One region of the Micromonospora sp. NPDC023956 genome, then DNA from elsewhere that is predicted to be linked to it. Evidence: riboswitches for the same ligand, from Rfam matches in the RefSeq annotation. Region 1 holds a riboswitch; the other holds the start of a gene.
The links. A riboswitch is a leader RNA that binds a small molecule or an ion and turns the genes downstream of it on or off. The one in region 1 is predicted to bind cobalamin.
Positions count from the first base shown of each region.

Region 1 (3,392 bases):
AGCAGGGCCACTCCGACGCGCTGCTCGGCATCTTCGCCGCCATCGCCCCGGCGGCCGGGGCGGCGCTGGCCGCCCTCGACGCCGGCGACCTGGCGGCGTACGACCGGATCATGGCGCCGACCGTGCCGCTGGCCCGGCACCTCTTCGCCGCGCCGACCTGGCACTACAAGACCGGGATCGTCTTCCTGGCCTGGCTCACCGGCCACCAGGAGCACTTCACCATGGTCGCCGGTCAGCAGGCCGGCCGGTCCCCGGCCCACCTGGCCCGGCTGCTCGTCCTCGCCGACTCCGCCGGGCTGCTGCCCGACGCCGAGCTGGCCGCCGCGCGGGCACGGGCCTACTTCACCGTCGCCGGGGTGACCCAGTGACCGCCCCGCAGGCCGTGCCGGGGGTCGACCGGCCCGCCGGGCTGGCCCGCTTCTCCTTCAACCAGGCCACCTCGATGAACTGGCCGCTGGAGGAGGCCGTGGCGGCCTGCGCCGACGCGGGCGTGCCGGGCATCGGACTGTGGCGGGAGCCGGTCGGGGCGTACGGCCTGGACCGCGCCGCCCGGCTGGTCCGCGCCGCCGGGCTCACCGTCACCTCGCTCTGCCGGGGCGGCTTCTTCACCGCCGACGACTGGCGGACGGAGAACCTGCGGGCCATCGAGGAGGCGGCCACCCTGGACTGCCCGGTCCTGGTGCTGGTCTCCGGTGGTCTGCCCGCCGGCAGCCGGGACCTCGACGGGGCCCGGTCGCGGGTCGCCGACGCCATCGCCGAGCTGGCACCGCACGCCACCGCCGCCGGGGTGACCCTGGCCATCGAACCGCTGCACCCGATGTTCTGTGCGGACCGGTGCGTGATCTCCACCCTCGGTCAGGCCCTCGACATTGCCGAGCGGTTCGAGCCGGGAGCGGTCGGGGTGGTCGTCGACGCCTACCACGTCTGGTGGGACGACACCGTCCACCACCAGATCGCCCGGGCCGGCGACCGGATCGCGGCCTTCCAGGTCTGCGACTGGATCACCCCGTTGCCGGCGGGGGTGCTGCTCGGCCGGGGGCTGCCCGGCGAGGGCTGCATCGACCTGCGTGGGCTCCGCCGGGCGGTGGACGCCGCCGGGTACACCGGCCCGATCGAGGTGGAGGTCTTCCACGGCGAGGTCTGGGAGCGCCCCGGCCGGGAGGTGCTGGCCGCCTCGGTGGAGGGCTACCTGCGGCACGTGCTCTGAGTGACCCCCGGGCCCACCGGTCGGCGTACGTCGACGCGTCGACCGGTGGGCCCGGCCTGCCGGCCGAAGGGGACGGACGTCCCGGTCGGCGGTGCGGCGGATACGTCGATCATGCGCGTGGTGTTCGTCACCGTGACACTCCCACGGACCAGCGGCTAGGGTGACGCTGCCGTGGTGCTCGGGAAGCCGGTGAGATACCGGCGCGGCCCTCGCCACTGTTATCGGGAAGTCCGCGACCTTCGTCTGCGAAGAGGCCACTGGGCGTACGCCTGGGAAGGCCGGTCAACGACGCACCACCCGTCAGCCAGGAGACCGGCCACGGCACTGTGACGAACCGTCCACGAGGTGCTGGAAGGCGATTCCGATGCGCGAGCGCGCTGTCTGGTCCACCCTGTCCCGGCGCGTTGCCGCGCCCCTGACCGCCCTGGTCGTCCTGCTCGGCGGGTGCGCCACCGACGACGATCCCCAGCGGTCCACTCCGGCGTCCGCCGGCCCGGTCACCGTGACCAACTGTGGTACGCCGGTCACCGTGGCGGCTCCGCCGGAACGGGCGGTGACCCTGAACCAGCCGGCCACCGAGATCATGCTGGCCCTCGGCCTGGCCGACCGGATGGCCGGCACGGCGTACCTGGACGACGCGATCCTGCCCGAGTACGCCGCCGCGTACGCCTCGGTGCCGGTGCTGGCCAAGGAGTACCCGGCGCGGGAGAAGCTGCTGGAGGCGGAACCGGACTTCGTCTACGGCTCCTTCCAGAGCGCGTTCGGCGACGAGGGGGCCGGCGACCGGGCCGAGCTGGCGAAACTCGGCGTCGGCTCGTACCTCTCCCCGGCCGGCTGCCCGGCGCCGCACCGGCCGGCGAAGCTCACCACCGACCACGTGTTCACCGAGCTCCGCGAGATCGCGGCCATCTTCGGCGTACCCGAGCGGGCCGAGAAGCTCATCACCGACCAGCGGACCCGGCTCGCCGCCGCGGCCGGCCGGGTCGACGGCGCCGCGAAGCTCTCCGTGCTCTGGTGGGACGCGGGCACCGACGCCCCGAGCGTGGGGGCCTGCTGCGGCGGGCCGGGCATGATCATGTCGGCGGTCGGGGTCACCAACGCCTTCGCCGACCTGACCGGGTCGTGGGCCGACAGCGGCTGGGAGACCGTCGCCGACCGCGACCCCGACGTCATCGTGCTGGTCGACGCGAGCTGGGACACCGCCGCCGCGAAGCGGACCTTCCTGACCGGGCACGCCACCCTGCGGCACCTCGGGGCGGTGGCGGGGAAGCGGTTCGTGGTCATCCCCTTCTCCTCCACCTCCGCCGGGGTCCGGGTCGTGCTCGGTGTCGAGGCGCTCGCCGAGGGCGTCGCCGGGCTCCCCGAGGGGACCGGACGCTGACCACCGTCACCGCTGCGGCCGGGGTACGGTCCCGCCCCCCGGCCGGGGCGGCCCTGCTGATGGGTGGGCTGCTGGTGGCGCTGGTGGCCTCGATCAGCGTGGCGGTCACCATCGGTCCGGCCGACATCTCGGTCCGTACCGTCTGGACGGTGGTCGGCGACCGGCTGGGCCTGGTCCACTCCGACGTGCCCCTGCTGCGCGAGCACATCGTCTGGCGGCTGCGGCTGCCCCGGGTGCTCGGCGCGGCGGCGGTCGGGGCCGGACTGGCGGCGGTCGGCGCGGTGATGCAGACCGTCACCCGCAACCCGCTTGCCGACCCGTACCTGCTCGGGGTCTCGTCCGGGGCGTCGCTCGGCGCGGTCGCGGTCCTCGTCGTCGGGCTGGGCGGCGGGATGGCCTCACTGACCGGCGGTGCGCTGGTCGGCGCGCTCGCCGCGTTCGTGGCGGTGATCGCGGTGGCCGGTTCGCGCGGTGCCCTGGAGCCGACCCGGGTGGTGCTCGCCGGAGTGGCGGTCGCCCAACTCTGTGCCGCCGCGACCTCGTTCGTCATCATCTGGGTCGCCGATCCGCACGCCACCCAGAGCATCACCTTCTGGCTCTCCGGCTCGCTGGCCCGGGTCGACTGGTCTGCGCTGGCCTGGGCCACCCCGGTCCTGGTCGCCGTGCTCACCCTGGTGGCGGCGTACGCCCGGCTGCTCAACGCCTTCGCCTTCGGTGAGGAGGCCGCCGCCACCCTCGGCGTGCCGGTCGGCCGGGTCCGCTGGCTGCTGCTGGTGGCGACCGCCCTGCTCACCGCCGTGCTGG
Region 1 covers NZ_JBEZZN010000006.1:231,700-235,091, forward strand. Annotated here, with positions in the region: gene AB0F58_RS14950 (dihydrodipicolinate synthase family protein) at 1-368, shown strand, start outside; gene AB0F58_RS14955 (sugar phosphate isomerase/epimerase family protein) at 443-1,207, shown strand; cobalamin riboswitch at 1,363-1,543, shown strand; gene AB0F58_RS14960 (ABC transporter substrate-binding protein) at 1,572-2,588, shown strand; gene AB0F58_RS14965 (iron chelate uptake ABC transporter family permease subunit) at 2,648-3,392, shown strand, end outside.

Region 2 (3,392 bases), on a different contig from region 1:
GCGGTCGGTGTCGCCGGTGCCGACGCGGTGGCCGGGGCGGTGGTGGCCGCCGACGGGCCGGGTGCTCCCGTCGGCACGGGCCGCCCCGGCTGGGACGGGCCGGGGGGAACCGGTGGGGTCGCCCCGCCGGGCGGAACGGGTGGGGACGTCGTCGGGCGGGGCGGCGCCGGTCGGGTCGGTGCCACGCCGGGGCGGGGCGCGTCGTCGGGGCTGCGGTCCCGGGAGAACGACCAGCCCTCGAAACTGCCGGCCGGCGGCCTGCGGTTCAGCACGCCCTTGTCGCTGTAGCGCCAGCTGCCGCCGTTGTCGGCGTGCCAGTAGGACCAGTAGGCGTTGGCCGGTGGCGTGTCCACGCACTTCTCGGTCGCCACCGACGGCTTGCCCTCGACGCGGCAGACGAAGCCCTCACCCCAGCGGAGGGTGCCGGTGACCGAGAAGCCGGCGTTCTTCAGTGCCGCCAGGCCGGTCGCCTGGGCGCCCGGGGCGCAGCGGACCACCGTTCCGCCGCCGAGTTCGTTGAAGTCGACCACGACGGTGACCCCGGAGGCGTCCGGGCAGGGACCGGCGGTGCCGGCGGCGCGGGCCGGGCTCGGCACGACCAGGGCGGCGGCCACGGCCACGGGGACCGCCGTGAGCCGGACCGCCCCGGTGACCGCCGGGAACCGGATTCCGGCGGTCACGTCGTCCGCCGGCGGGTGACCACCACGAGCGCCGTACCACCGCCGATGAGCAGCAGCGCCACCAGCAGGTACGTGACGACGGAGGCGCCGGTGGTGGGCAGTCCGCCCGTCCCGCCCCCGGCCGGTGTGGTGCTCGGTGCGGCGGACGGGGTCGACGCGGTCGACGTCGGGGTCGGCGGGACCGGGCTGTCGGTGAGGCTCGGTGTCGGGGTGGGTGTGGCGGAGCCGGACGGCGTCGGTGAACCGCTCGGGGAGGGTGAGACGGAGACGCTCGGGCTGGGGCTCGGCGAGGAGGGCGGGTCGAGTCCGATCCGGCCGAGGGGCACCTGCGCCAGGCCGAGGAGCGCCTGGGCAGTGGACCGACGCCACTGGTCGCGGTCGTTCTCCCCCAGTCCGGCCCCCCGGGCCGCCGCCAGGGACTCGGCGTTGTAGGCGATCGCACCGGCGTCGGCGGCGGCTGCCCCGCCGGTCGCGGTGGTCAGTTGCAGCGCGACCAGGGCGACGGCGGCCCGGTCGGCTGCCGTGTCCCGTCCGGCCGCGGCGAGGGCCTGCCCGGCCAGACCGGTGCTGTTGGCGTTCGTGCCGGTGGTCGGGCCCGAACCGCCGAACGAACCGTCGGCGTGCTGCTGGGTCAGCAACCAGTCGGCGCCGCGTCGGGCCGCGTCGGCGGCGCCGGTGGCCCCCTCCTCGGCCGCGGTCAGCAGGGCCTGCACCGCCATGGCGGTCGAGTCCACGTCGAGGGTCGGTGCGGCCTGGGTGTCGCAGGTCGGCTTGTCCCCGGCGTCGGGGTACAGCCGGAAGCCCCCGGCCGCGCACTGCTGGCGGAGAAGGAAGTCCACGGGGTCCTGCGGAAGGTCACCGCTGCGGGCCAGCCCGAGCACGGTGAACGCCTGGTCGAAGGTGTTGCTGGCGTCGGGTCCGCTGGCCTCGTTGGTCCGGCTGGTGATCCGGCCCCGCTGGTCGCCGCTGTCCGCTCCGGCGACCAGGGCCAGGGTCTCCGCGCGCAGGTCCCAGCCGCCGAAGTCGGTCGGGTCCGCACCGGCGGCGGTGGCGGCGTAGAGCAGCTTCGCGGTCGCACCGCCGTCGGTGAAGCCCTCGATGCCGTAGTCGTCGTAGCTGTTGTACGACCGGACGTGCGCGGCGACCTGATCGGTGGCCGCACGGCGAGTCGGCTCGGCCACGTCGGCGGCGGTCAACGCGAGCAGACCGTCGACGGTCAGGCCCCAGTCCTGGCCGCCGAACGGGCCGGGCAGCGCCCCGTCGGTGAACTCGTCGGCCAGCCAGCTCGCACCGGCGCGGGCGGCGGCCGGGTCGGCCGTGCTGGACGGGGCCGCGAGGCCGAGGCCGGGGGCGGTGGCGGCGAGCGCGACGAGCGCGGTCGTCGCCGCGACGCCGATACCGGGACGTCGGAGCGGGGACAGGGGCATGCTGGGTGCCTTTCGCAGAGCGGTCGGTGAGCTCCGGAGGGCACCTCGGATCCGAAGAACCCGCTCGCGTGCATCGTGAGCGGGGTGACGGGCCTCGGCGGTGGCCGGACTTCACCCTGTAGACCTCGACAGTGGAAGCCGCTCGTCCCGGGCGGGGTGTTCCGGCTCGCGAGGTGGGCCTCGCTCACGGTTGCGGGTCAGCGCCGGCTTCTACCGGCTTCCCCCCACTCAGGACGTATGCAGTTGTCCCGGATGGACCCGGGTGCCGACACGATAGCGTCCGGTCGTCACGTGACGCCAGAAGAAAGGTGCCGGCACCCGGTCACCGCGTTCGGTGCGGGTGGCCGCCGGTCAGGGGGCGGGGATGCTCGGTGCCGCTCCCGAACCGAAGGACCAGCCCTCGACGCTGCCGGGTGCGGGGTTGTAGCTGCCCGCGCCGGAGCTGCTGTAGGACCAGGCGCCGCCGCTCGGCGCGTGCCAGTACGACCAGTACGCCGTGACCGGCGGGGTGTTGACGCACGGGTCCGTCGCGGAGGTCGGCAGGCCGTTGATCCGGCAGACGAAGGCCAGTCCCCAGCGCTGGGTGCCGGTGACGGTGAAGCCGGCGCCCTGCAGGGCGGCCAGCCCGGTGGCCGGGTCGCCGAGTGCGCAGGCGACCGACACTCCCCCGCCGAGCGCGGTGAAGTCCACCACGACGGTGACACCGGAGGTGCCGGTGCAGGCGGCGGCCTGGGCGGGCCGTGGGGCGGGTTCGGCGGCGGTCAGGCCGGCGGTGGCGAGGACGGCGGCCATCAGGCCGACGAGCCAGCCACGACGGGAGGGACGGAAGCGGGACACGGGTTCTCCTTCTGTCGGCAGGGTTTCTCGGCGGTTCATCGGCAGGGCAGGGTGGGGGCGTGCGCATCGGCGCCGACGGCGGAGAGCCGGGGGTAGCCGACGCCGGTCAGGCCCAGGACGGCCTGGGCGGTCGCCCGGTTGACGGTGTCCCGGTCGAGGGTGCCGCCGTCGACGTCGACCGCGCCCCGGTCGGCGGGCGCACCGGCGCAGCCGACCTGGAGCCCGACCAGGAATCCTCGGGCCCTGGCCCAGGCGAGCGGTCGGCCGCCGTCCCGGAGCGCCTGGGCGGCCAGACCGGTGCTGTTCGCGTTCGCGGTGCCGGCCGCGTTGGTGAAGCCCCCGTCGGTGCGCTGCACGGAGACGAGCCAGTGGATGCCGGCGGCGGCGTCGGCGGGTCGGCCGGCGACCCGCAGCGCCTGCACCGCCAGGGCGGTGGCGTCCACGTCGG
Region 2 covers NZ_JBEZZN010000001.1:545,846-549,237, forward strand. Annotated here, with positions in the region: gene AB0F58_RS01410 (hypothetical protein) at 1-620, opposite strand, end outside; gene AB0F58_RS01415 (prenyltransferase/squalene oxidase repeat-containing protein) at 677-2,107, opposite strand; cobalamin riboswitch at 2,240-2,384, opposite strand; gene AB0F58_RS01420 (hypothetical protein) at 2,459-2,899, opposite strand; gene AB0F58_RS01425 (peptidase) at 2,980-3,392, opposite strand, start outside.
Region 2: linked by a shared signal. The riboswitch ahead of AB0F58_RS01415 (prenyltransferase/squalene oxidase repeat-containing protein) and the one ahead of AB0F58_RS14960 (ABC transporter substrate-binding protein) in region 1 are both predicted to bind cobalamin.